3 regions of the Serinicoccus sp. CNJ-927 genome follow, and region 3 is predicted to be linked to each of the others. Evidence: predicted binding sites of a transcription regulator. Region 3 holds the regulator's gene; each other region holds the start of a gene.

Region 1 (7,725 bases), on a different contig from region 3:
GCCGTCGGAGATGACGTGGACGTAGCGCCCACCGGACTCGTCGAGGTAGTCCCGCCGCGCGGCGGCGACGTCGGCGATCGCGGTGGCGGCGGGGGTGTGGATCCCCAGCGCCGTGCGGGTGCGGTGGGTGGATCCCCCGCCGAACCCGACCAGCACCCCTGCCGCGCCGGTGCGCATGAGGTGCAGGGCCGCGGTGTAGGTGCCAGCGCCGCCCACGACGACCGGCACGTCGAGCTCGTAGATGAAGCGCTTGAGGTTGAGCGGCTCGGCCTGGCTGGAGACGTGCTCGGCGGACACGGTCGTGCCGCGGATGACGAAGAGGTCGACACCGGCGTCCACGACCGCCTTCCAGAACTGCTGGGTCCGCTGCGGCGAGAGCGAGCCGGCCACGGTGACCCCCGACTCCCTGATCTGCCGCAGCCGCTCGGTGATGAGCTCGGGTCGGATGGGCGCGGCGTAGAGCTCGCGCATCCGTGAGGTGGCGTCCTCGCCCTCGAGCCGGGCGATCTCACCGAGCGCGTCGGTGGGGTCCTCGTAGCGGGTCCACAGCCCCTCGAGGTCGAGCACGCCCAGACCCCCGAGCCGGCCGATCGCGATCGCCGTGTCCGGGGAGACCACCGAGTCCATCGGGGCCGCGAGGATGGGCAGCTCGAAGTGGTAGGCGTCGATCTGCCAGGTGATCGAGACGTCCTCGGGGTCCCGGGTGCGGCGGGACGGGACGACGGCGACGTCGTCGAAGGAGTAGGCCCGGCGGCCCCGTTTTCCGCGTCCGATCTCGATCTCAGTCACCGGCTCAGGCTACCGTCCGACCCGCTGCCGACCGTCCTGCGCCACGCACCGCGCGGGGGTCAGCCGTAGTTGGGCGCCTGGGCCGTCATCTCGATGTCGTGCGGGTGCGACTCCTGCAGGCTGGCCTGGGTGATCCGGACGAACCTCCCCCTGGCCTGCAGCTCCGGGACGGTGCGCGCGCCCACGTAGAACATCGCCTGGCGCAGCCCGCCCGCCATCTGGTGGACCACGGCGCTGGCGGCCCCCCGGTAGGCGACCTTGCCCTCCACGCCCTCGGGGACGAGCTGGTCGTCGCTGGCCACCTCGGCCTGGAAGTAGCGGTCCTTGGAGAAGGACTTCTTGCCGCGCGAGCTCATGGCCCCGAGCGAGCCCATCCCGCGGTAGCTCTTGAACTGCTTGCCGTTGACGAAGATCAGCTCCCCCGGGCTCTCCTCGCAGCCCGCCAGCATCGACCCCATCATGACCGCCTCGGCGCCGGCCACCAGGGCCTTGGCGATGTCGCCGGAGTACTTCATGCCACCGTCCGCGACGACCGGGACCCCGGCCTCACGGCATACCTGGGCCGCCTCGTGCACCGCCGAGAGCTGCGGGACACCGACCCCTGTGACCACCCGGGTGGTGCAGATGGCGCCGGGACCCACCCCCACCTTGACCGCGTCCGCCCCGGCCTCGACGAAGGCCCGGGCGCCCGCGGCGGTCGCGACGTTGCCGCCGACGACCTGCACGTGCCGGGTCGCGGGATCGCTCTTGAGCCGGGCGACCATGTCCAGGAGCATCCGCACGTGGCCGTGCGCGGTGTCGGCCACCAGCACGTCGGCGCCGGCCTCCACCAGCGTCGTGGCGCGCTCCCAGGCGTCGCCGAAGTAGCCGATCGCCGCGCCCACGAGCAGCCGCCCGTCCGCGTCCTTTGAGGCGTGCGGGTACTGCTCGCTCTTGACGAAGTCCTTGACGGTGATGAGACCGGACAGCCGTCCCTCCTCGTCGACCAGCGGCAGCCGCTCCCGCTTGTGCGCCCGGAGGACCGCGGTCGCCTCCTCGCGGGAGACGTCGGCCGGTGCGGTGACCAGCGGCATGGGCGTCATGACGTCACGCACCAGGGTGCTGTCCCACTCCGCGACCGGCGTGAAGCGCAGGTCGCGGTTGGTGCAGATGCCGAGCAGGTGTCCGCCCCCGTCGACGACGGGGAGCCCGGACACGCGGTACTGCCCGCAGAGCTGGTCCAGCTCCCCCAGCGTGGCGTCCGGCCCGATGGTGACCGGGTTGGTGATGCGTCCGGTCTGGGTCCGCTTCACCAGGTCCACCTGGAGCGCCTGGTCCTCGATCGCGAGGTTGCGGTGCAGGATCCCGATCCCGCCCTGCCGGGCCATCGCGATGGCCATCCGCGCCTCGGTGACGGTGTCCATCGCCGCCGAGACGAGCGGCACCCGCAGGGAGATCTCCCGGGTGAGCCTGCTCGTGGTGTCGATCTGGTCCGGGGCCATGTCCGTCTCCCCCGGCAGCAGGAGCACGTCGTCGTAGGTGAGGCCGAGCCGCGAGAAGGGGTCGGAGGAGCCGGGAAGGTCACCGGAGGTCATGGCCCAAGTCTAGGGGCCGCCCCCGAGCAGGCCCGGTACCGGTCACCCGGCCCTATGCCCGCCGCGCCGCACCACGTACAGTGACATGACGACGAGGCACTCGTCGCGCTCGGAACCTCTCTGCTGACGGCCCCGATGGGGGCGGGCGCCAGGCAGGAGCCGGGTCAGCCCCCGAGAGGAGGATCCCGTGGTCGAGATCGCTCATCAGCCCGGTCCGGTAGCGGACCTGTGGGAGTGGCAGTTCGAGGGAGCCTGCCGCACGACCAGTCCTGAAGTCTTCTTCCACCCGGAGGGTGAGCGGGGTCCCGCCCGCCGTCGCCGGGACGAACGCGCCAAGCAGGTCTGCGCCAGCTGCCCCGTCCTGGAGCAGTGCCGCACCCACGCCCTCGCCGTCAGGGAGCCGTACGGCGTCTGGGGAGGGATGACCGAGGAGGAACGGGCCGAGCACTACGAGCGGGTCGAGGCGGCCCGCCCCCACCAGAAGACCCGCTGACGACGTCCTGCAGCACCGGCACCACCGACACGACGAGGCCCCGCCCGGATGATCCGGGCGGGGCCTCGTCTCGCGTGGCGGCGGTCAGCCGGGTCGTCCGACCGGCCGCACGGCATCAGTGGCCGTGGCCGTGCCCGCCCTCGTCCTCGTCGTCCTCGGGCTTGTCCACCACGAGGGTGTCCGTGGTGAGCACCATCGAGGCGATGGAGGCCGCGTTGCGCAGCGCCGAGCGGGTGACCTTCACCGGGTCGATGACCCCGGCGGAGAACAGGTCGCCGTACTCGCCGGTGGCGGCGTTGAGGCCCTGCCCGGCGGTCATCTCGCCGACCTTCGTCGTGGCGACGTAGCCCTGCAGGCCCGCGTTCTCCGCGATCCAGCGCAGCGGCTCGGCGGCGGACTTGCGGACGATGGCCGCACCGACCGCCTCGTCGGCGGACAGGTCGAGCTCGTCCGCGGCCGGGGCGGCGTGCACCAGGGCCGAGCCGCCACCGGCGACGATGCCCTCCTCGATGGCCGCGCGCGTCGCCGAGACGGCGTCCTCGATGCGGTGCTTCTTCTCCTTCAGCTCCACCTCGGTGTGCGCGCCGACCTTGATGACGCAGACGCCACCGGCCAGCTTGGCGATCCGCTCCTGGAGCTTCTCGCGGTCCCAGTCGGAGTCGGTCGACGCCGCCTCCGCCTGGAGCTGGGCGACGCGGTCGCTGACCGCCTGGGCGTCGCCGCTGCCCTCGACGATGGTGGTGGTGTCCTTGGTGGCCACGACGCGGCGGGCGGTGCCGAGCACCTCCAGGCCGACCGAGTCCAGCGACAGCCCGACCTCCTCGGCGACGACCTGGCCGCCGGTGAGGATGGCCATGTCCTGCAGCATCGCCTTGCGGCGGTCGCCGAAGCCCGGTGCCTTGACGGCGACCGCGTTGAAGGTGCCGCGCACCTTGTTGACGACGAGCGTCGACAGCGCCTCGGCCTCGACGTCCTCGGCGATGATCATCAGCGGCTTGCTCTCGCCGACGACCTTCTCCAGCAGCGGCAGCAGGTCGGAGACCTTGGAGATCTTGCCCTGCACCAGCAGCACGTAGGCGTCCTCGAGGACGGCCTCCATGCGCTCGCTGTCGGTGACGAAGTAGGGCGAGAGGTAGCCCTTGTCGAACTGCATGCCCTCGGTGAACTCCAGCTCCATCGCGGTGGTGGAGGACTCCTCCACCGTGATGACGCCGTCCTTGCCCACCTTGTCGAAGGCGTCGGCGATGAGCTCGCCGATCTGCGGGTCCTGGGCGGACAGCCCGCCACCTGGGCGATCTCGTCACGGCCCTCGAGCTCGCGGGCGGTCTCCAGCAGGCGGTCGTTGATCGCGGTCACCGCGGCGTCGATGCCGCGCTTGAGCGCGGACGGCGCGGCGCCGGCGGCGACGTTGCGCAGGCCCTCCTTGACCATGGCCTGAGCGAGCACGGTCGCGGTGGTCGTGCCGTCACCGGCGATGTCGTTGGTCTTGGTCGCGACCTCCTTGGCGAGCTGGGCCCCGAGGTTCTCGTAGGGGTCCTCCAGCTCGACCTCGCGGGCGATGGTCACGCCGTCGTTGGTGATGGTCGGCGCGCCCCACTTCTTGTCGAGGACGACGTTGCGGCCCTTGGGGCCGAGCGTCACCTTGACGGCGTTGGCGAGGGCGTCGACGCCCCGCTCCAGCGCCTTGCGGGCGTCGTCGTTGAACTGCAGCTGCTTCGCCATGGGCGAGCGCTCCTTTCAGGTATGCGGTCTGCGGCCGGGTGCGAGCCGCCCCGGCCACCCCGAGGGGGCGGCCGGGGCGGCGCGTGGGTGGATCGAGGGGTCGATCAGCCCACGATCGCGAGGACGTCGCGCGCGGACAGGATGAGGAACTCCTCGCCGGAGTACTTCACCTCGGTGCCGCCGTACTTGCTGTAGATGACCCGGTCGCCGACGTTGACGTCCATGGGGACGCGGTTGCCGTTGTCGTCGACGCGGCCCGGGCCGACCGCCAGGACCTCGCCCTCCTGGGGCTTCTCCTTGGCGGTGTCCGGGATGACGAGGCCGGAGGCCGTGGTCTGCTCGGCCTCGACGGCCTTGACGACGATGCGGTCCTCGAGCGGCTTGATGGAAACCGACACGGTTACCTTCCTTCTCCTTCGGTGTCCGGCGCTGCGCGCCGGCCAGGTGGTCGCTGCTGGGTGGTGCTCACTCCACCGCGACCGCCCACCGCCGTCGCGGGGGTCGGTCGGCGCTCGCGGCTGGCACTGACGTGCCGAGAGTGCTAGGACGAATCTAGGCACGCGGTTAGCACTCGGTCAAGCCGAGTGCCAGGCTGCGGCGAGCCGGCCGGCGCGCGACCTACAGCATCACCTGCAGCGGCTGGAGGATCCGTTCCACCAGCCGGCTCCCTCGGCCCCGTCGCTCCCACTCCTCCAGCGTGAGCTCGTGGCAGTGCTCCAGGTCGGCCCGGAAGATGTCCTCCATGTGGGCGGCCTGCTCCTCGTCCACGATCTCCAGGTTGATCTCGTAGTTGCCCTGCATCGAGAGCCGGTCCACGTTGGCCGTCCCGATGGTCGCCCACCGACCGTCCACGGTCATCGTCTTCGCGTGCACCATGACGTCGTGGTAGAGGTGCAGCCGCACCCCGCCCTCGAGCAGTTTCTCGTAGTACGACTGCGCCACGATGTCGGCGAGCACGTGGTTGGACGCCTCCGGCATGACCACGCGGACGTCCACGCCCCGCGCCGCCGCGGTCAGCAGCCCGTGCAGGATCTCCCGGTCCGGGATGAAGTAGCCCTGGGTGATCCAGATGCGGTGGACCGCCCGGTCGATGGCCTCGAGGTAGAGCGCCCGCACCGGGTAGACGACCCGGCTGGGCTCGTTGCGGGCGGCCCGGATGTTGGCGATCCACTGCAGCGTGCCGCTGTCGGGGAGCGTCGGCCGCCGCCTGCCCTTGTGCCGGTTCCAGAAGTCCGTGAAGGCGTTGGTGAGCTCCCACACGCTCTCCCCCTCGACCCGCACGTGGGTGTCCCGCCAGCTCGTGGCATACAGCGCGCCGATGTTGTAGCCGCCGACGAACCCGATCCGGCCGTCGACCACGAGGATCTTGCGGTGGTCCCGGCCCGAGGCCCGGACGCGACGATGGGCAGGGCCGTGCGGAGCACCGGGAAGCGCAGCATGTGCACGCCCTCCGGGAAGTCGAGGAACTCGCGCGGCACGACCAGGTTGGCGAAGCCGTCGAAGACCAGGCACACCAGCACGCCCCGGTCGGCGGCCCGCACCACGGCATCCTTGAAGGCCCGCCCGACCCGGTCGCCCTTCCAGATGTAGGACGCGAGGTAGACGAAGTCCTCCGCCTCGTCGATCGCGGCGATCATGTCGTCGTAGAGGTACTGGCCGTAGGTGTAGGTGGTGACGCGCGAGCCGCGGACCGTCGTCGACACCGGGTCGCGGACCGGGGCGTCCCGGTCGACGTGGTCGCGGCGCTTGCGCACCGCGTCGACGGCGACGACACCCGCGGCCAGCGTCAGCTGCCCCGCGAGCCCGGTCGCCGCGGCGCCCAGCGCCATCCGGCGGCCGCGGCGCAGCAGACGGCTCACCTTGCGGCTGAAGACACGGGGCATGGCCACAATCTACGGGCAGGCCACAATGGGCGCATGAGCGCCGATCCAGCCGTCGAGCTCATGGCGCGGCTGGCCGGCGGCCCTGGGGCCGAGCTGCTAGCCTCCCTCCCTCCCTACGACGAGTCCGACGCGCTGCCGCTCATGAGCAGGTTGCGCGCGCAGGGGCACGACGCGGACCTGGTGTCGGCCGCGCTCACCCAGGCCCGGCTGCGGGCGAGCGGGCGGGCCCGGCTGGGGAGCGGGGTCGACGACCTGCTGCTGACCCAGGACGGCCTGGAGCAGGCCACCCGCCCCCAGGTGGCGGCCCGGCGGGCCGAGCTCATGGTGCGCGCCGGGGTACGCCACGTGCTGGACCTCGGGTGCGGGCTCGGGCTCGACGCCATGGCCTTCGCCCGGGCCGGGCTCGCGGTGACGGCGGTGGAGAGGGACGCCGTCGTGGCGGCCGCCGCCCGAGCCAACCTCGCCCCGTGGCCGGACGCGCGGGTGGTCACCGGTGACGCGCTCGCGCTGCCTGTCGGGCCGGACGACGGCGCGTTCCTCGACCCGGCCCGACGCACCCCCGGGGTCGCCGACGTCCACGGCCGGACCCGCCGGGTGCGGGGGCTCGACCAGCTGTCCCCCTCCTTCGAGCAGGTCCGGGACGTCGCCGCGCGCGCCCGGGCGACCGTCGCCAAGCTCGGCCCGTCCTTAGACCCCGGCGACGTCCCGTCCGGCGCGGGCGCAGAGTGGGTGTCGCTGGACGGGGACCTGCTCGAGTGCGCCCTGTGGTGGGGCGCCGGGCCACGCGGCCGCCACGCGGTCGTGGGCCGCAGCGCGGGTGGGCCGGACGGGATCGTCACCTGGCACGAGGTCGCCGACCTCGGCCCCACCGCGCCCCTCCCCCGGGTGGAGGACCTGGGGGGCCACCTGGCCGAGGTCGACGACGCGGTTGCCGCGGCCGGCCTCACCGGCTCCCTCGCGAGCGTGGTCGACGGTCGCCAGACGGCGCCCGGGACCGGCTACCTCACCGCCAGGGAGCCCGTCCCCCACCCCGCGCTGCGGTGGTATGCCGTGCGCGAGGTCCTGCCGCTGCGCGCCGAGACGGTGCGGTCCTGGCTGCGGCAGCACCGCCAGCCGGCCGGCCCGGTCACCCTGAAGAAGCGGGGGGTGCGGGTCGACCCCGACGCGTTCCGCCGGGAGCTGCGGCTCCCGCGCCGGGCCCACGGCTCCGAGGAGGTCGTCCTCGTGCTGACGACGGTGGCGGACTCCCCACGGGCCCTCGTCG
Region 2 (7,725 bases), on a different contig from region 3:
CGAGTTCAAGGACGGCGAGACGCTGTTCATGCGGTGCTCGGTGTGGCGCGAGGCGGCCGAGCACGCGTCGGAGTCGCTGCACCGCGGCGACCGCGTCATCGCGACCGGCCGGCTGGTCTCCCGCTCCTGGCAGACGCCGGAGGGCGAGAACCGCACGGTCATGGAGATGCAGGTCGACGAGGTCGGTCCGTCCATGCGGTATGCCACCGCCCAGGTCACCAAGGCCCAGCGCGGCCAGGGTGGCTCCGGCGGCGGCTGGCAGGGTGGCGGCCAGCAGGGCGGTCAGGGCCAGGGCGGACAGGGTGGTCAGCAGAGCGGCTACTCCGGCGGCGGCAACGCCGGCGGGCAGCAGTCAGGGGGCCAGCAGGCCCCGGCCAACGACCCCTGGGCGACCGGCGGCGCCAGCAGCACCGGCGGCAACTCCGGTGGCTCCGGCGGGGGCTCGGGCTGGGGCGGCGCGCCGTCCTACGACGAGCCGCCGTTCTGATCGGCCACCCTCCACAGCACCACCACGAACACACCCACCATCCCGAGCGATGAGCTCGGGCTCTCACGAAAGGGGAGAGCACCACGATGGCCAAGCCCGTCATGCGCAAGCCGAAGAAGAAGGCGAACCCGCTCAAGTCCGCCAAGATCGAGGCGATCGACTACAAGGACACCGCGCTGCTGCGCAAGTTCATCTCCGACCGCGGCAAGATCCGTGCCCGTCGGGTGACCGGCGTCTCCGTGCAGGAGCAGCGCCGGATCGCCGGTGCCGTGAAGAACGCCCGCGAGATGGCGCTGCTGCCCTACAGCAGCTCCGCCCGCTGAGCCCGGTCGCATCAGGAGCGCATCATGAAGATCATCCTCACCCAGCCTGTCACCGGTCTCGGTGACGCCGGTGACGTCGTCGACGTCAAGGACGGCTACGCCCGCAACTACCTGCTGCCCCGCAAGGTGGCGACCGCCTGGACCAAGGGCGGCCAGAAGCAGGTCGACTCGATCAAGGCGGCCCGCGACAAGCGGGCCGTGAAGAGCGCCGAGGACGCCGCCGCCGCCAAGGCCCGGCTCGAGGGCGCCGAGATCACCGTCGAGGCCCGCGCCGGGTCCGGTGGCCGCCTCTTCGGTGCCGTCACCCCGGGCGAGATCGCCGAGGCGATCGCCGCCAGCGGTGGCCCCGAGGTCGACAAGCGCCGGATCGAGGTCCGCACCCCGATCCGCAGCGTCGGCGACCACCCCGTGCACGTCCGCCTGCACGAGGACCTCGCCGCCGACGTCACCGTCAGCGTCGTCGCCTCCGCCTGAGCGGCCGGCTGCACGCGCAGCACACGCCGTACGGCCCCGTCTCCCCCGGGAGGCGGGGCCGTTCCGCGTCCGCCCGTCGGGGCGCCGCTCGCTGATCGCCGCCCCGTGACCGTGGAAGTCTCGCCATGGCGCCTTTTGCCCGGTCGGGTAGCGGTCGGCGGGCGGGTGCGACCGTGGAAATGCTGCCGTGGCGCGCCTTTGCCGGTCGGCGTTGCCCTCGACAGCGGTTGTGACCGTGGAAATGCTGCCCCGGCGCGCTTTTGCCGGTCGGCGTTGCCTCAACAGCGGTTGCGACCGTGGACATGCTGCCGCGGCGCGCCTTTGCCGGTCGGCGGGCGGGTGCGACCGTGGAATCGCTGCCGGGGCGCAGCTTCCCCGGTCACCGGGCCCTCTGACGTGGTGCCGACCGTGGAAGTCTCGCCGGGGCGCACCTTTCCCGGTCAGCCGGCCTGTCCGAGCCGTCGTCGGGCCGCCTCGAGGGCGGCTCCGAGCTGCCGGAAGAACGGTTCCGGAGTCGTCCGGAGCCCCAGCACCGGGATCTGCAGGCTGACCATGGTGCGGTCCCTCAGCTGAAGGTCGTTGTGCCGCAGGGCGTCGTCGAGACCGGCTGTGCCCTGGAAGTGCTGGGCTCCGTGGATCTCGACATGCACCCCGAGATCCTCCCAGAACACGTCCAGGTAGACCCGTCCGTTCCGGCCCGTCCGCACCGCCTGCCGAGCCGGCTCCGGAAGGCCACGGCGACGGCACTCGGCGGCGAAGTCCAGCTCGTTGAGCGAGTGAGCCCCGTCGCAGACGTCCCTGATGACCTCGTCGAGCACTGAGGTCTCCCAGGTCCGCCTCATCTGCTGCCAGCGGACGAGCAGAGCGTCCGGCGCCACGAGTCGCTGCTGCACGGTCATCGCCACGAGGGTGGCCGCCTGCCGGTCGGTCCTGGCCCATCGCGCCGCGCGGACCACCGCGACGTCGGGTGGTGTGCGCCGAAGACCCGAGGTGGTGCGCGGCCCCAGGTCGCGCAGGCGGTGGTGGCAGACCCCTTCCAGTCGACGGACCGTGGCGTTGTTGGGCACGGCGACGTGGATGACCGGATCCTCCCAGTGCTGCAGCCCGGTGGCCAGCAACGCCGTCGCGCCGTCCAGGACGCTGTGGGTGCCGGACTCCCAGACGGCCCACCACCACAGGGCATGGCCGCTCGGCACGTCCGAGGTGATGCAGAGGGTATGCGCTCCCGCCCGACTCCACGCGCCGTGGTCGATCTCCGTGGCGATCTGCCCTGGTGTCAGCCCGGCTTCCAGGAGCATCCGCCTCGTGACCACCCCGTCGTGCGGCTCGGCCAGGTCTCGCGCGAGCCGGTGCCGCCGGGCACGTTCGAGCCGCTGGTTTGTCCTGCGCTCGGCGCGCGTCGTGGGCATACCCCAGTCTGCGACGCACTGACGACGCCTCGCTGAACCTATCCACAGGCCACTCCTGGACCGTCGAAGCGTCGCCACGGCAGCAGTGTCACGGTCGGCTGGGGGCTGACAGCGGCTGCTGACCGTGGATGCGCCGCCGGGGCGACACTTCCACGGTCGGCCGAGGCCTCGAGGAACGGCGCCAAGCCCGCCGGGCACTGCCCCCTGCCGCTCACCGCTCGGCGCCGACCACCATCCACCGCTCCCCGCTGGCCCGCCGCCACATGAGCAGGGCCCGGACGCTCATGAAGCCGGTGAAGGCGACCCACAGCCAGACCAGACCGGTGGTGCCGTCGACGCCGGTCAGCCGCACGGCGAGCACCATCGGGAGGTAGGCCACGGTCGCCGCGGTCTGCGCCCACGCCAACCACCGGGTGTCGCCAGCGCCGATGAGCACACCGTCCAGGATGAAGGCGATCCCGGCGATCGGCTGGCCGACCGCCACGACGAGCAGGGCCGCGGCCAGGGCGGCCCGCACGTCGGCGTCCTGGCTGAAGCCGAGCGGGATGACGCGGTGCAGCGCGACGATGAGCACGGCCAGGATCACGCCGAACCACACCGACCACCGCACCATCAGTGCTGTCGCCTCCCGCGTCCCCGTGACGTCGCTCGCGCCGAGCGTCTTGCCGGTCAGCGCCTGCGCGGCGATGGCGAGCGCGTCGAGGGCGAAGGCGAGCGTGGACCATACCGTCAGCGCCACCTGGTGCGCCGCCAGCTGCTCGTCGCCTAGCCCGGCGGCCGACCAGGTGGTGAGCAGGAGCGCCGCGCGCAGCGCGATGGTCCGCACGAGCAGGGGTATGCCCCCCCGCGCCGCCCGCAGCACCCCCGCGCCGTGGAAGGTCAGGGACGACCCCAGCCGCCGGGCCCCGCGGACGACGACGAGGACGAGACCGAGCGCCATACCGGTCTGCGCGATGACCGTCCCGATCGCGGCGCCGGCGATGCCCCACCCGACTCCGTGCACGAGCATCAGCGAGAGCGCCGCGTTGCCGGTGAAGCCGACGACGGAGGCCACGAGCGGGGTCCGCGTGTCCTGCAGCCCGCGCAGCACCCCGGTCGCGGCGAGCACGACGAGCATGGAGGGTATGCCGAGGGCCGACCAGCGCAGGTAGGTCACCGCCTCGGCCACGACCGCGTCGCCGGCGCCGAAGAGCTGGACCAGCGGCTGCGCGAGCAGAGCGGTGAAGACGGCGCCGACCGCGCCGAGCAGCAGCGCGAGCCAGACCCCGTCGATGCCGGCGCTGACCGCGCCCCGTTCGTCTCCGGCGCCAAGCCGGCGGGCGACGACCGCGGTGGTGCCGTAGGCGAGGAAGATGAAGATGTTGACCGCGGTGAGCAGCACGGCGCTAGCGACCCCGAGACCGGCCAGCGCGGCGGTGCCGAGGTTGCCGACGATCGCGGAGTCGGCGAGCAGGAAGAGCGGCTCGGCGACCAGGGCCAGGAAGGCGGGCACGGCCAGGCGCAGGATCTCTCGTGCCTGACCGTGCCCGCCGTGCGCCCGGTCCTCGGTCACGAGAGCCGGGACGTGATGCGGTGGTCGATGGTCAGCTCGCTGCCTCCTGGTCGTGGCCGCCCTGCTCGACCGTCTGGCCCTCGATGCTGTGCTGTCCGCCGTGCGAGACCTGGATCTTGCGCGGCTTGGCCTCCTCGGCGACCGGGAAGGTCAGGGTCAGCACGCCGTCGCTGTAGTCGGCCTCGATCCGGTCGAGGGCGACGCCGTACCCGAGGGTCAGCTGTCGCGCGAAGGTGCCGGCAGGGCGCTCGTGCGAGAGCCACTGCTCGACGTCCCTCTCCTCGCTGCGCTCGGCACGCAACGTGAGGGTCCGGTCCTCGACGTCGATGTCGATGGACGACGGATCGACTCCGGGCAGGTCGACGCGGGCGACGTAGCGCTCGCCGGTGCGGTAGAGGTCCATCGGCATCGCGGCGGCGGCCGTGGGCGGGGTGCGCATCTCGGACATCAGACGGTCCATCTCGCGCAGCGGGTCAAAGCGGGTCATCGTGTCCTCCCTTGTCCAGTTCTCTCGAGGTGCGTTAGCACTCTCAGTAATAGAGTGCTAACGCCGCGACGTTTCGTCAAGTCCGTGCGGTGTGCGGGCCTACCAATTTTGATCCACAGCCGGGGTGTCGCGTCGCCGCAGGTCACAGCCCTGATGTGACGAAAGTTCCGTGAGTTTCCACAGTGTTGTCCACACGCCGTGCTGGGACGTGGGGTGGGTTGTCCCCACGGCCTCCACACCGTGTCCCCAGGTCGTCCACACGGGGATGCTGCGGGTCGGTGACCTCGGCCGTACGGTAGGCCGATTGCGGGTCTGTCGGCGGTGGGTGCTGGACTTCTCGCACAGGTTGAGCACGTGCTGACGACGGGCGAGGAGGCGGTATGACGCTGAGCGAGATGGACGTCTACGGACCGCCGGACCAGGGTGCGCCGAGCGGCCCGGAGGACCGTCTTCCTCCTCAGGATGTCGCCGCCGAGCGCAGCGCGCTGGGCTCGATGATGCTGTCCAAGGACGCCATCGCCGAGTGCTCGGAGATGGTCAAGGCCCAGGACTTCTACCGCCCGGCGCACGAGGGCATCTTCGAGGCCTGCGTGGACCTCTATTCCCGCGGCGAGCCGGTCGACGCGATCACGGTCGGTGACGAGCTGACCAAGCGCGGCGACCTGCAGCGGATCGGCGGGACGGCATACCTGCACCAGCTCATCGCCGAGGTCCCGACCGCCGCCAACGCCGCGTTCTACGCCGAGATCGTCGCCGAGCGCGCGGTGCTGCGGCGGCTCGTGGACGCCGGCACCCGGATCGTGCAGATCGGCTACCAGGGGGGCGACGTCGAGGACATCGTCAACGCCGCGCAGGCCGAGGTGTATGCCGTCGCCGACAAGCGCGGGGGCGAGGACTACCAGGCGCTCGGCATGCTCATCGAGCCCACGATGGACGAGATCGAGCACGCGGCCGGGTCCTCGGGGGAGATGACCGGTGTGCCGACTGGGTTCACCGAGCTCGACGAGCTCACCAACGGCCTGCACCCCGGGCAGATGGTCATCATCGCGGCCAGGCCTGCTGTCGGGAAGTCGACCATCGCCCTGGACTTCGCCCGGGCCGCGGCGATCAAGCACCAGATGGCGACGGTCGTCTTCTCCCTGGAGATGAGCCGGACCGAGATCACCATGCGCCTGCTGTCGGCGGAGTCGGAGATCCCGCTGCAGAACATGCGCAAGGGCAACATGCGCGACCGCGACTGGACCCGGTTGGCCGAGACCCAGGGCCGCATCACCGACGCCCCGCTCTTCATCGACGACAGCCCCAACATGTCGCTCATGGAGATCCGCGCCAAGTGTCGCCGGCTCAAGCAGCGCAACAACCTCAAGCTCGTGATCATCGACTACCTGCAGCTCATGAGCTCGGGCAAGCGGGTCGAGTCGCGCCAGCAAGAGGTCGCGGAGTTCTCCCGCGCGCTCAAGCTGCTGGCCAAGGAGCTCGAGGTGCCGGTCATCGCGCTGTCTCAGCTCAACCGAGGTCCGGAGCAGCGGACGGACAAGAAGCCGCAGATGAGCGACCTTCGTGAGTCGGGCTGCCTCACCGCTGACACGCGCGTGCTGCGCGCCGACACGGGGGCCGAGGTCACGCTCGGTGAGCTTCACGAGCAGGGCGCAACCGACGTGCCGGTGTGGTCCCTCGACGAGTCCCTGCGGTATGTCCGGCGTCATCTCACCCACGTCTTCGCCACCGGGACGCGGCCGGTCTTCCGACTCACTCTCACCTCGGGCAAGACCCTGACAGCGACGGAGAACCACCCCTTCCTGGCCTACGACGGCTGGAAGGCCCTCGGCGACCTGCACGCCGGCGACCGCATCGCCGTGCCGCGCCACGTCCCTGCGCCGGAGCGGCACGAGCCGTGGGCCGACGACGCCGATGTGGTCTCCCTGGCCGACGATCTCGTCGAGGGTCGGGCGTCTCGGCTCCCGGACGAGGCGTGGTTCATGTCCAAGCGTCAGATCGCCGTGCTCGTCGCTGCGATGTGGTCCCGCGAGGGGCAGGTGGGTGTGAGCCCGCACGAGGAGCGACCCACGATCTCCCTTCCCGGGAACCCGTCGGTGCTCGATCAGATCGCCCGACAGTTGCTGCGTTTCGGAATCAGCACGGAGCAGCGGAGTTCAGTGGCCGGCGCCGTCCTGGGCGTTGTGGAGCGGGACGACCAGCGCCGCTTCCTCCAGGAGGTCGCGCCTCATGGCGACCTGGGGCCAGACGTGGCGGGGGCTCTCGCGCTGGTGCGAAACGGTGCAGGCCACGCCGCCGCGCCTCGGCTGTCGGAGCCTTCTCCGCTGTGGGCCGAGGTGGGCAAGGTCATGAGGCGTGCTGAGGATACTGGCTCGTTGAGCTCGGTGGTCGATGTGCTGGACAAGGAGGAGCTTGATCTCGCAGCCGTCAACGACGTGCTCTTCGGGCAGATCCAGTCGGTGGAGCTGGTGGGCGTCGAGGAGGTCTACGACGCCACCGTGCTCGGTGGCCACAACTTCGTCGCCAACGGCATCGCGGTTCACAACTCGATCGAGCAGGACGCCGACGTCGTGATCCTGCTGCACCGCGAGTCGCTCTACGAGCGGGAGTCGCCTCGCGAGGGCGAGGCGGACGTCATTGTTGCCAAACACAGGAACGGCCCGACTGACACTGTGGTCGTCGCCTTCCAGGGCCACTACAGCCGATTCACGAATATGGCCAGCAACTTCTGAGCCTCCTCTTGTCGACGTGAGACCACTACCAGGTAGCAGGTAGCGAGTTGCCGCTTCATCCTCCTGCTGCTACTCCGGGCAACCCCAGATCTCCCGGCGTCGGCCCCTCGTGTGGTGAGCGATCAAGGCTGTGGAGCCACGGCACGGCGGCGTGCCCGAAGGGCTCCACTTGGCGCTCCACGAGCGGCAGCAGCGACCGAGCGGTCTCTTCCGCGGCCCGCACGGCCTCGTCGACGATGAGGCCAGACCCAGCCAGAAGGTCCC
Region 3 (7,725 bases):
GGGCCGGATGGTCTTGCCCCGGTTGGACACGATGTTCATCGTCAGCACGTCGGCCGGCCGGTCCGAGGTCGCCGTCCGCAGCATGCCGATGCTGCGCTCGACGGCGTCCCGGTTGAGCGGCTGCCCGCGACCCACGATCGCGAGCAGCTCGTCGACGAGGCGCTCGACCAGCGCCAGCTCGGCGGAGTCGCCGGTGAGCCGGAACTCGTTGCCGCGCACGTGCACGTCGACCTTGGGGAAGGCGCGCTCGACGGTGCGCAGGAGCTCGTCGCGGGGACCGAGGAGGGTCACCATCGGGACCTCGTCGGGGATGACGACGGTATGCGTGGGCTGCGGTGCGGCGGTCGGATCGGTCTGCGTCATGAGGGATCCCAGTCTAGACGGCGGCACGGACAGGCGCCGGGTCCGCGGGACGGGCCCGCAGCGCGCTGCCCACCGAGAGCAGCCCGACGGCTACCGCGACGACCAGGGTGCCGACGAAGGCGGTGTGGGGGGCGGTGGCGTAGGAGACGCCGAAGACGACACCGGTGACCGCCAGGACGAAGGCACTGGTCAGCGCTTCTCCCACCTGCAACGAGGAGGAGTTGCGCCCGATCTCGGCCTCCGGCGACAGCCGCATCGTCAGCAGCGAGGTGGTCGGGTAGGCGATCCCCACCCCGAGCGTGGCGAGACCGTAGAGCGCGATGACCGCCCACCCGGGCCACGAGGCCGACACGGACACGGCCAGGAGCACCATGAGGACGGCATACAGCAGCGTGCCCGCGACCATGAGCCGGTAGCGGTCGCGGCCCGGGCCGACGCGCGCCTGGCCCCACGACCCGAGTGCCCAGGTGCACGACGCGACGGCGAGCACGGCACCCGCCTGCGCCGGGCTGTAGCCGTGCTCGTCGCGCAGCATGAGCGGCAGGTAGGCCTCGGCCGCGATGAACGACCCGCCCAGGGCCGCGCGCACACCGACCACCGAGGGCAGCCCCCGCCGCAGCGAGAGCGTGCCCCGCGGCAGCAGGCGGCGGGCCGCCAGGACCAGCAGGACCAGGACGACCGCGCCGACGGCATACTCCCAGCGACTCAGCCGGTCGCCGGCGAGGTTGAGCAGACCCACGCCGAGCGCGGCGACCACCGCCCAGCCGATGACGGAGCCGCGCAGGTAGCCCGCGTCGTCACCGGGGTAGGTGGCGCGCAGCGCCGGGCGGAGGACCCAGACCGACAGCAGGACCACGGGCACCACGCCGAGGAAGACCCACCGCCAGGACAGGTGCTCGACCAGGGTCCCGGTCAGCAGCGGACCGGCGAGACCGGGCAGGACCCAGGCCGCGGCGAGCAGGGAGAAGACCGCGGGGCGCAGGCCGTCCGGCACCCGCTGGGCGATGACGACGTAGATCGCCACCGAGGCCAGCCCACTGCCCAGGCCCTGCAGCGCCCGCCCGACGATGAGGACCTCCATCGTCGGCGCGAGCCCGGCCACGAGCAGCCCGGCGGAGAAGACCGCGGCGCCGGCGACGACCACCGGCCGGGGCCCGGAGCGGTCGGACCACCAGCCCGCGAGGATCATCCCGACCACGCTGAGGGCGACGGTGGCGCCGAAGGCCATGTTGTAGAGGTGGTAGCCGTCGAGCGCCTCCGCGACCGTCGGCATGGCGGCGCCGACGGCGATGTACTCCAGCGCGAACATCGCGATGAGCACGGTGGCGCCGACCGAGGCGCTGCGGATGCCCGGGGCGAAGACCGCCCCGCTGCGGGGAGCCGCCTCCCGCGTCGTCCTTGCGCTGCTGCTCACCGCCACCTGCCCGAGGCGCCGAGCACGGCGAGCGCCGCCGGGCCGGCGGTGGAGGTCCGCAGGACGGTCCGCCCCAGACGGACCGGTCGGGCACCGGCGTCGACCAGGTCGTCGAGCTCCTCGGGAGAGATCCCGCCCTCGGGCCCGACGACGAGCAGCAGGTCCCCGGAGTCCGGCAGGTCGACCGAGGCCAGCGGCTCGATCGCCTCCTCGTGGAGCACCAGGGTCAGTGCGCTCCCCGCGACCCGGTCGAGCAGACCGGTGCGCCCGACAGGCTGGCCGAGCGCGGGCCGGCGCAGCCGTCGCGACTGCTTGGTCGCGCTCACGAGTGCCTGGTCCCAGCGGCGCAACGACTTGGCGACGCGCTCCCCGCGCCACCGGACGACGCTGCGGTCGGCCTGCCACGGCACCACCTCGTCGACGTCGAGCTCGGTCGCGGCCTCGATCGCCTGCAGGTCGCGGTCGCCCTTGGCGAGCGCCTGGGCGAGCACCACGCGCAGGGCCGGCTCGGGCTCCTCCAGCCGCTCCACGACCTCGAGCTGCAGCTCGGACCGCTCCGCGCCCAGCACCAGGCAGCGGGCGCCCCGACCCCGGCCGTCGGACAGCAGCACCGTCTCCCCGGCGGTGATGCGCTGCACCGTCGCGGCGTGCCGGCCCTCGGTGCCCTGCAGCCGCGGTCGGTCGGTCCCGAGCTCCTCAGGGTCGACGAGGAAGAGCGGGTCGCTCACGCCTCACCGGCCCCGCAGGGCGTCCCAGAGGCTGTGCTTGCGACCGGCGCCACCGCCGGAGCTGCCCATCCGGCCGGTCGGGCTCGACTCACCGCGGCTCTCGGCGAGCTGCGCGAGCAGCTCGCGCTGCCGGTCGTCCAGCTTGGTGGGCACCTTGACGTCCAGGTGGACGACCAGCTCGCCCCGCCCCTGGCCGCGCAGGTGGGTGACACCCTTGCCGTCCAGGGAGAGGGTGTGCCCCGGCTGCGTGCCCGGCCGCAGGTCCACCTCGACCGGGCCGTCCAAGGTCTCCACCGGCAGGGTCGCGCCCAGCGCGGCCGCCGTCATCGGCACCTCGAGCGTGCAGTGCAGGTCGTCGCCGCGCCGGGTGAAGACGTCGTGCGGCTCGACCGCGATCTCGACGTAGAGGTCGCCGGGCTCACCGCCGAAGGGACCCACCTCGCCCTCGCCGGCGAGCGCGATCCGGGTCCCGGAGTCGACGCCGCCGGGCACCTTGAGGGTGAGGTCGCGCCGGGTGCGGACCCGGCCCTCGCCGGAGCAGTCGAAGCAGGGGTGCTCGATGACGTCGCCGAAGCCGCGGCATGCCTGGCACGGCCGCGAGGTCATCACCTGGCCGAGGAAGGAGCGCTGCACCTGCTGGACCTCACCGCGTCCGCTGCACACGTCGCAGCTGCGGGTGCCGGTGCCGGGCTGGGCGCCGGCGCCGCTGCACGTGCTGCACACCACCGCGGTGTCGATCTGCAGGGTCTGCTCGCCACCGAAGACGGCGGTCTGCAGGTCGACGTCGAGCCGGATCAGCGCGTCGTGCCCGCGCTGGGTGCGCGAGCGCGGTCCGCGGGCGCCGGCCGCGGTGCCCCCGAAGAAGGCATCCATGATGTCGCTGAAGGTGAAGCCCTGGCCGAAGCCACCGGTCGCGCCGCCGTAGGGGTCCTGCCCCCGGTCGTAGGACGCGCGCTTGGCCTGGTCGCCCAGCACGTCGTAGGCCTGGCTCACCCGCTTGAACTCCGCCTCCGCCTCGGGGCCGGGGTTGACGTCGGGGTGCAGCTGGCGGGCCTTCTTGCGGTAGGCCTTCTTGATTTCCTCGGCGCTGGCCTCGCGGGCCACCCCGAGATCGGCGTAGTAGTCGTTCACGGCGTAGGACGTCCTTGCGGTCGTGGCGTGTGCGGTCTGGTCGGGTTCAACGATGGGCGCGGTCGGGGTATGCCGTGAGGTGGCTCACCCGTCCAGGATGTCGGCGACGTAGTGGGCGACGGCGCGGACGGTGGCCATCGCCTGCGGGTAGTCCATCCGCGTCGGTCCGACCACCCCGAGCCCGCCGGCGGTGCCGTAGGTGGTCGCGACGACGGAGGTCGTGCGCAGCGGCTCGTAGGGGTTCTCGGCACCGATGGAGACGGCGACGGTGCTGGCGTCGTCGAGGCTCGCCATGCTCCCCATGAGCTTGAGCAGGACGACGTGCTCCTCCAGCGCCTCGAGGACCTGCGAGAGAGACGTGGGGAAGTCGCTGCCGACGCGCGCCAGGTTGCCGGTGCCCGCCATGGCGATGCGCTCCTCGGTCTGCTCGTCGGCGGCGTCGGCCAGCGCGTCGAGGACGACCTCGGCGAGCGCGCGGTCGGCGGGGGCCACCCGGGTGCCGGTCGTGGCCGTGCCGGCGGCGACCGTGCTGAGCCGCTCGCCCACCGTGAGCTCGTTGACGACGGCCCGCAGCTGCGCGACCACCTCGGGCTCGAGGGTGAGGTCACGCCCGACGTCGACCACCCGCTGCTCCACCCGCCCGGTGTTGACGATGAGGACGATCATGAGGCGGGTGCCACCCACCGGGACCAGCTCGACGTGCCGGACGGTGGAGCGGGACAGGCTGGGGTACTGCATCACCGCGACCTGCTGGGTGAGGCTGGAGAGCAGGCGCGTGGTGCGGGAGACGACGTCGTCGAGGTCGACGGCGCCGTCGAGGAAACGGGCTATCGCGGTGCGCTCGGCCCGGGTCATCGGCTTGATCTGCTGCAGCCGGTCGACGAAGAGGCGGTAGCCGGCATCGGTGGGCACCCGGCCCGCGCTGGTGTGCGGGGCGGTGATGAGCCCCTCCTCCTCCAGCACGGCCATGTCGTTGCGCACCGTGGCGGCCGAGACGCCCAGCTGGTGCCGCTCCAGCAGGGACTTGGAGCCGACCGGCTCCGAGGTCCGCACGTAGTCCTGCACGATCGCGCGCAGCACGTCCAGCCGTCGGTCGTCGCTCACCGGTCTGCCTCCTCCCTGGGCACTCGTTGGCACTCGTCGGACAGGAGTGCCAGTCTACGGGAGCGGCGAGGGGAGGCATACCATGTCCGCCATGGACAGCGGAGTGCGCATCGAGACGGACAGCATGGGCGAGGTCGAGGTCGCCAACGACCGTTACTGGGGGGCGCAGACGCAGCGCAGCATCCGCAACTTCCCCATCGGCCAGGACACCTTCGTCTGGGGGCGGCCGATCATCCAGGCGCTGGGGATCCTCAAGAAGGGCGCCGCCCAGGCCAACGCCGAGCTGGGTGAGCTGCCGCAGGACGTCGCCGACCTCGTCGTCCGGGCGGCCGACGAGGTCATCGCCGGGGACCTGGACGATCACTTCCCGCTCGTGGTCTTCCAGACAGGGTCGGGCACGCAGAGCAACATGAACAGCAACGAGGTCATCTCCAACCGCGCCATCGAGCTGGCCGGCGGCGAGATGGGCAGCAAGACCCCGGTGCACCCCAACGATCACGTCAACCGCGGGCAGAGCAGCAACGACACCTTCCCCACCGCCATGCACATCGCGGTGCTGCTGGAGCTGCGGGACCGGCTCGAGCCGGGGGTCACGACGCTGCGCGACACGCTGGCGGCCAAGGCGGAGCGGTATGCCGACGTCGTCAAGGTCGGCCGCACCCACCTGCAGGACGCCACTCCCATCACGCTCGGCCAGGAGATCGGCGGCTGGGTCGCCCAGCTGGACTACGCCCTGGGCGAGGTCCGGCACGCCGGGGAGGGGCTGCGCGAGCTGGCGATCGGCGGCACGGCGGTCGGCACCGGGCTCAACGCCCACCCCGACTTCGGCGCGCTCGCCGCGCGGAAGATGGGCGAGGAGGCGGGCCTGGAGCTGCGCAGCGCGGACGACAAGTTCGCGGCGCTCTCCGCGCACGACGCGCTGGTGCAGACCTCGTCCTCGCTGCGGACCCTCGCGGGGGCCCTCATGAAGATGGCCAACGACGTGCGGTGGCTGGCCTCCGGGCCGCGCAACGGCATCGGCGAGCTGCTCATCCCGGAGAACGAGCCGGGCAGCTCGATCATGCCGGGCAAGGTGAACCCCACCCAGTCCGAGGCCATGACGATGGTCGCGACGCGGGTCTTCGGCAACGACGCGACCGTCGGCTTCGCCGGCAGCCAGGGCAACTTCCAGCTCAACGTCTTCAAGCCGGTCATGGTGCACGCGGTGCTCGAGAGCATCCGGCTCATCGCGGACGCCTGCCTCGCCTTCGACGCCGGCTGCGCCCAGGGCATCGAGCCGCACACCGAGCGGATCGAGGCCAACCTGGCCAGCAACCTCATGCAGGTCACGGCGCTCAACCCGCACATCGGCTACGACAAGGCGGCCGCGATCGCCAAGTCGGCCCACAAGTCCGGGCAGACGCTGCGCGAGGCGGCCCTGGAGAGCGGCCACCTCACCGCCGAGGAGTTCGACGCCTGGGTCGTGCCGCTGGACATGACCCGACCTCGGCAGGTCTGACCCGTCCGACGCCGCGACCGACCGCGTCGAGGGCGCGCCTCACCGACCTCATCAGTCACACGCGTTACGGTCGTCCGTTGTGAACGACCGCTATGGCACCGATGTCCTGTCGACCGACTGGCGTGCCCCCCGGCGCGGCCGCGCCCAGGAGGTGAGCGCCGATCCGGGCCTCGTCGTCGAGGACGTCGACACCGGATGGTGCGGCGCCGTCGTCGGGGTCGAGAAGGCCGGGGGTATGCAGGTGGTCCACCTGGAGGACCGGCGCGGGCGGCGCAAGGGCTTCCCGCTCGGACCAGGCTTCCTCCTCGACGGCAGCCCCGTCGTGCTCACCGCGCCCGTCGACCAGCGGGCGAACGACCACCTGGCCGCCCGTCGTGAGACCGCGCGCCGCACCGCGAGCGGATCGGTGCGCGTCTCCGACCAGCCGCCCGGGTCGCCACCGGTTCGCGTCTCTGGGTCGAGGGACGGCACGACGCCGAGCTGGTGGAGAAGGTCTGGGGTGACGACCTGCGGGTGGAGGGCGTGGTCGTCGAGATGCTGAACGGCGTCGACGACCTGGCGGCGGAGATCCGTGGCTTCGGTCCGACCCGGGACCACCGGCTCGGCATACTCGTCGACCACCTCGTGCCCGGCACCAAGGAGACCCGCATCGTCCAGGAGGCGCAACGGGTCAGCCCCTGGGTGCGGATCCTCGGTCACCCCTACGTCGACGTCTGGCAGTCGGTGAAGCCGGCCCGGCTCGGGCTGGACGCCTGGCCGGTCATCGAGCGTGGTCGCTCGTGGAAGCACGGCATCCTCGCCGAGCTCGGCTGGCCGCACGCGTCGCAGGCGGACGTCGCCCAGGGGTGGAAGAAGATCCTGGGCACCGTGCGTTCCTACCGCGACCTGGAACCGACGCTGCTCGCCAGCGTCGAAGAGTTGATCGACTTCGTCACGGTTCCACCACCTCACGAGGAGTGAGCAGCATGACCCAGACACCACCTCCCCCGAGCAGCCAACCTTGGCAGGACCCCAGACAGGGCGACGGGCAGCAGAGCCAGCCGCAGCCGGGCACACCCTCGGGGCCGCCACCGGGCCCGCAGAGCTACGGCGGATCGACCGGGTACGGCAGGGAAGCACGAGGCCCCGCCCTCGAGGGCGACGAGCGCACCATGATGCTGCTCGCCCACCTGTCGGCCCCGCTGTCGATGCTGCTCAGCGTCGGCTGGGTGCCCTTCCTCGGGCCGTTGCTCATCTGGCTGTTCTACAAGGACAAGTCGGCTGCGGTGCGGACCGCCTCTGCCGGTGCCTTCAACTTCAACCTCACGCTGGCGATCATCAGCGTCGGGCTGTGGATCAGCGTCTTCCTGACGCTCTTCATCGGGCTCGTCTGGGCGATCCCCGGCTGGATCGCCCTCGTCGTCATCCAGCTCTGGTGCCACATCAAGGGCGCGTTGCGCGCCGCGGACGGGCGGGTCTACGACTACCCGTTCCAGCTGCGCCTGCTG

The links. The regulator HrcA, encoded in region 3, represses chaperone genes, less so after heat shock. The targets are predictions, from matches to a motif close to TTNGCACTCGNNNNNNNCGAGTGCNAA.
Region 1: the regulator HrcA is predicted to act here: its motif matches at 5,143-5,169, upstream of groES (co-chaperone GroES).
Region 2: the regulator HrcA is predicted to act here: its motif matches at 4,767-4,793, upstream of BJF86_RS11815 (Hsp20/alpha crystallin family protein).

What each region holds. Positions count from the first base shown of each region.
Region 1 covers NZ_MKKF01000049.1:187,426-195,150, reverse strand. Annotated here, with positions in the region: gene BJF86_RS14230 (GuaB3 family IMP dehydrogenase-related protein) at 1-789, opposite strand, end outside; gene guaB (IMP dehydrogenase) at 849-2,363, opposite strand; gene BJF86_RS14220 (WhiB family transcriptional regulator) at 2,551-2,856, shown strand; partial or broken gene groL (chaperonin GroEL) at 2,972-4,578, opposite strand; gene groES (co-chaperone GroES) at 4,683-4,976, opposite strand; gene BJF86_RS19095 (phospholipase D-like domain-containing protein) at 5,197-5,937, opposite strand; gene BJF86_RS14200 (THUMP-like domain-containing protein) at 6,495-7,725, shown strand, end outside.
Region 2 covers NZ_MKKF01000044.1:139,602-147,326, forward strand. Annotated here, with positions in the region: gene BJF86_RS11790 (single-stranded DNA-binding protein) at 1-487, shown strand, start outside; gene rpsR (30S ribosomal protein S18) at 574-810, shown strand; gene rplI (50S ribosomal protein L9) at 835-1,284, shown strand; gene BJF86_RS11805 (hypothetical protein) at 1,725-2,693, opposite strand; gene BJF86_RS11810 (MATE family efflux transporter) at 2,905-4,245, opposite strand; gene BJF86_RS11815 (Hsp20/alpha crystallin family protein) at 4,277-4,732, opposite strand; gene dnaB (replicative DNA helicase) at 5,230-7,461, shown strand; gene BJF86_RS11825 (DUF402 domain-containing protein) at 7,517-7,725, opposite strand, start outside.
Region 3 covers NZ_MKKF01000033.1:97,004-104,728, forward strand. Annotated here, with positions in the region: gene BJF86_RS10085 (PhoH family protein) at 1-363, opposite strand, end outside; gene BJF86_RS10090 (MFS transporter) at 377-1,777, opposite strand; gene BJF86_RS10095 (16S rRNA (uracil(1498)-N(3))-methyltransferase) at 1,774-2,505, opposite strand; gene dnaJ (molecular chaperone DnaJ) at 2,509-3,636, opposite strand; gene hrcA (heat-inducible transcriptional repressor HrcA) at 3,721-4,740, opposite strand; gene fumC (class II fumarate hydratase) at 4,832-6,238, shown strand; partial or broken gene BJF86_RS10115 (DUF3097 domain-containing protein) at 6,318-7,198, shown strand; gene BJF86_RS18935 (DUF4870 domain-containing protein) at 7,204-7,725, shown strand, end outside.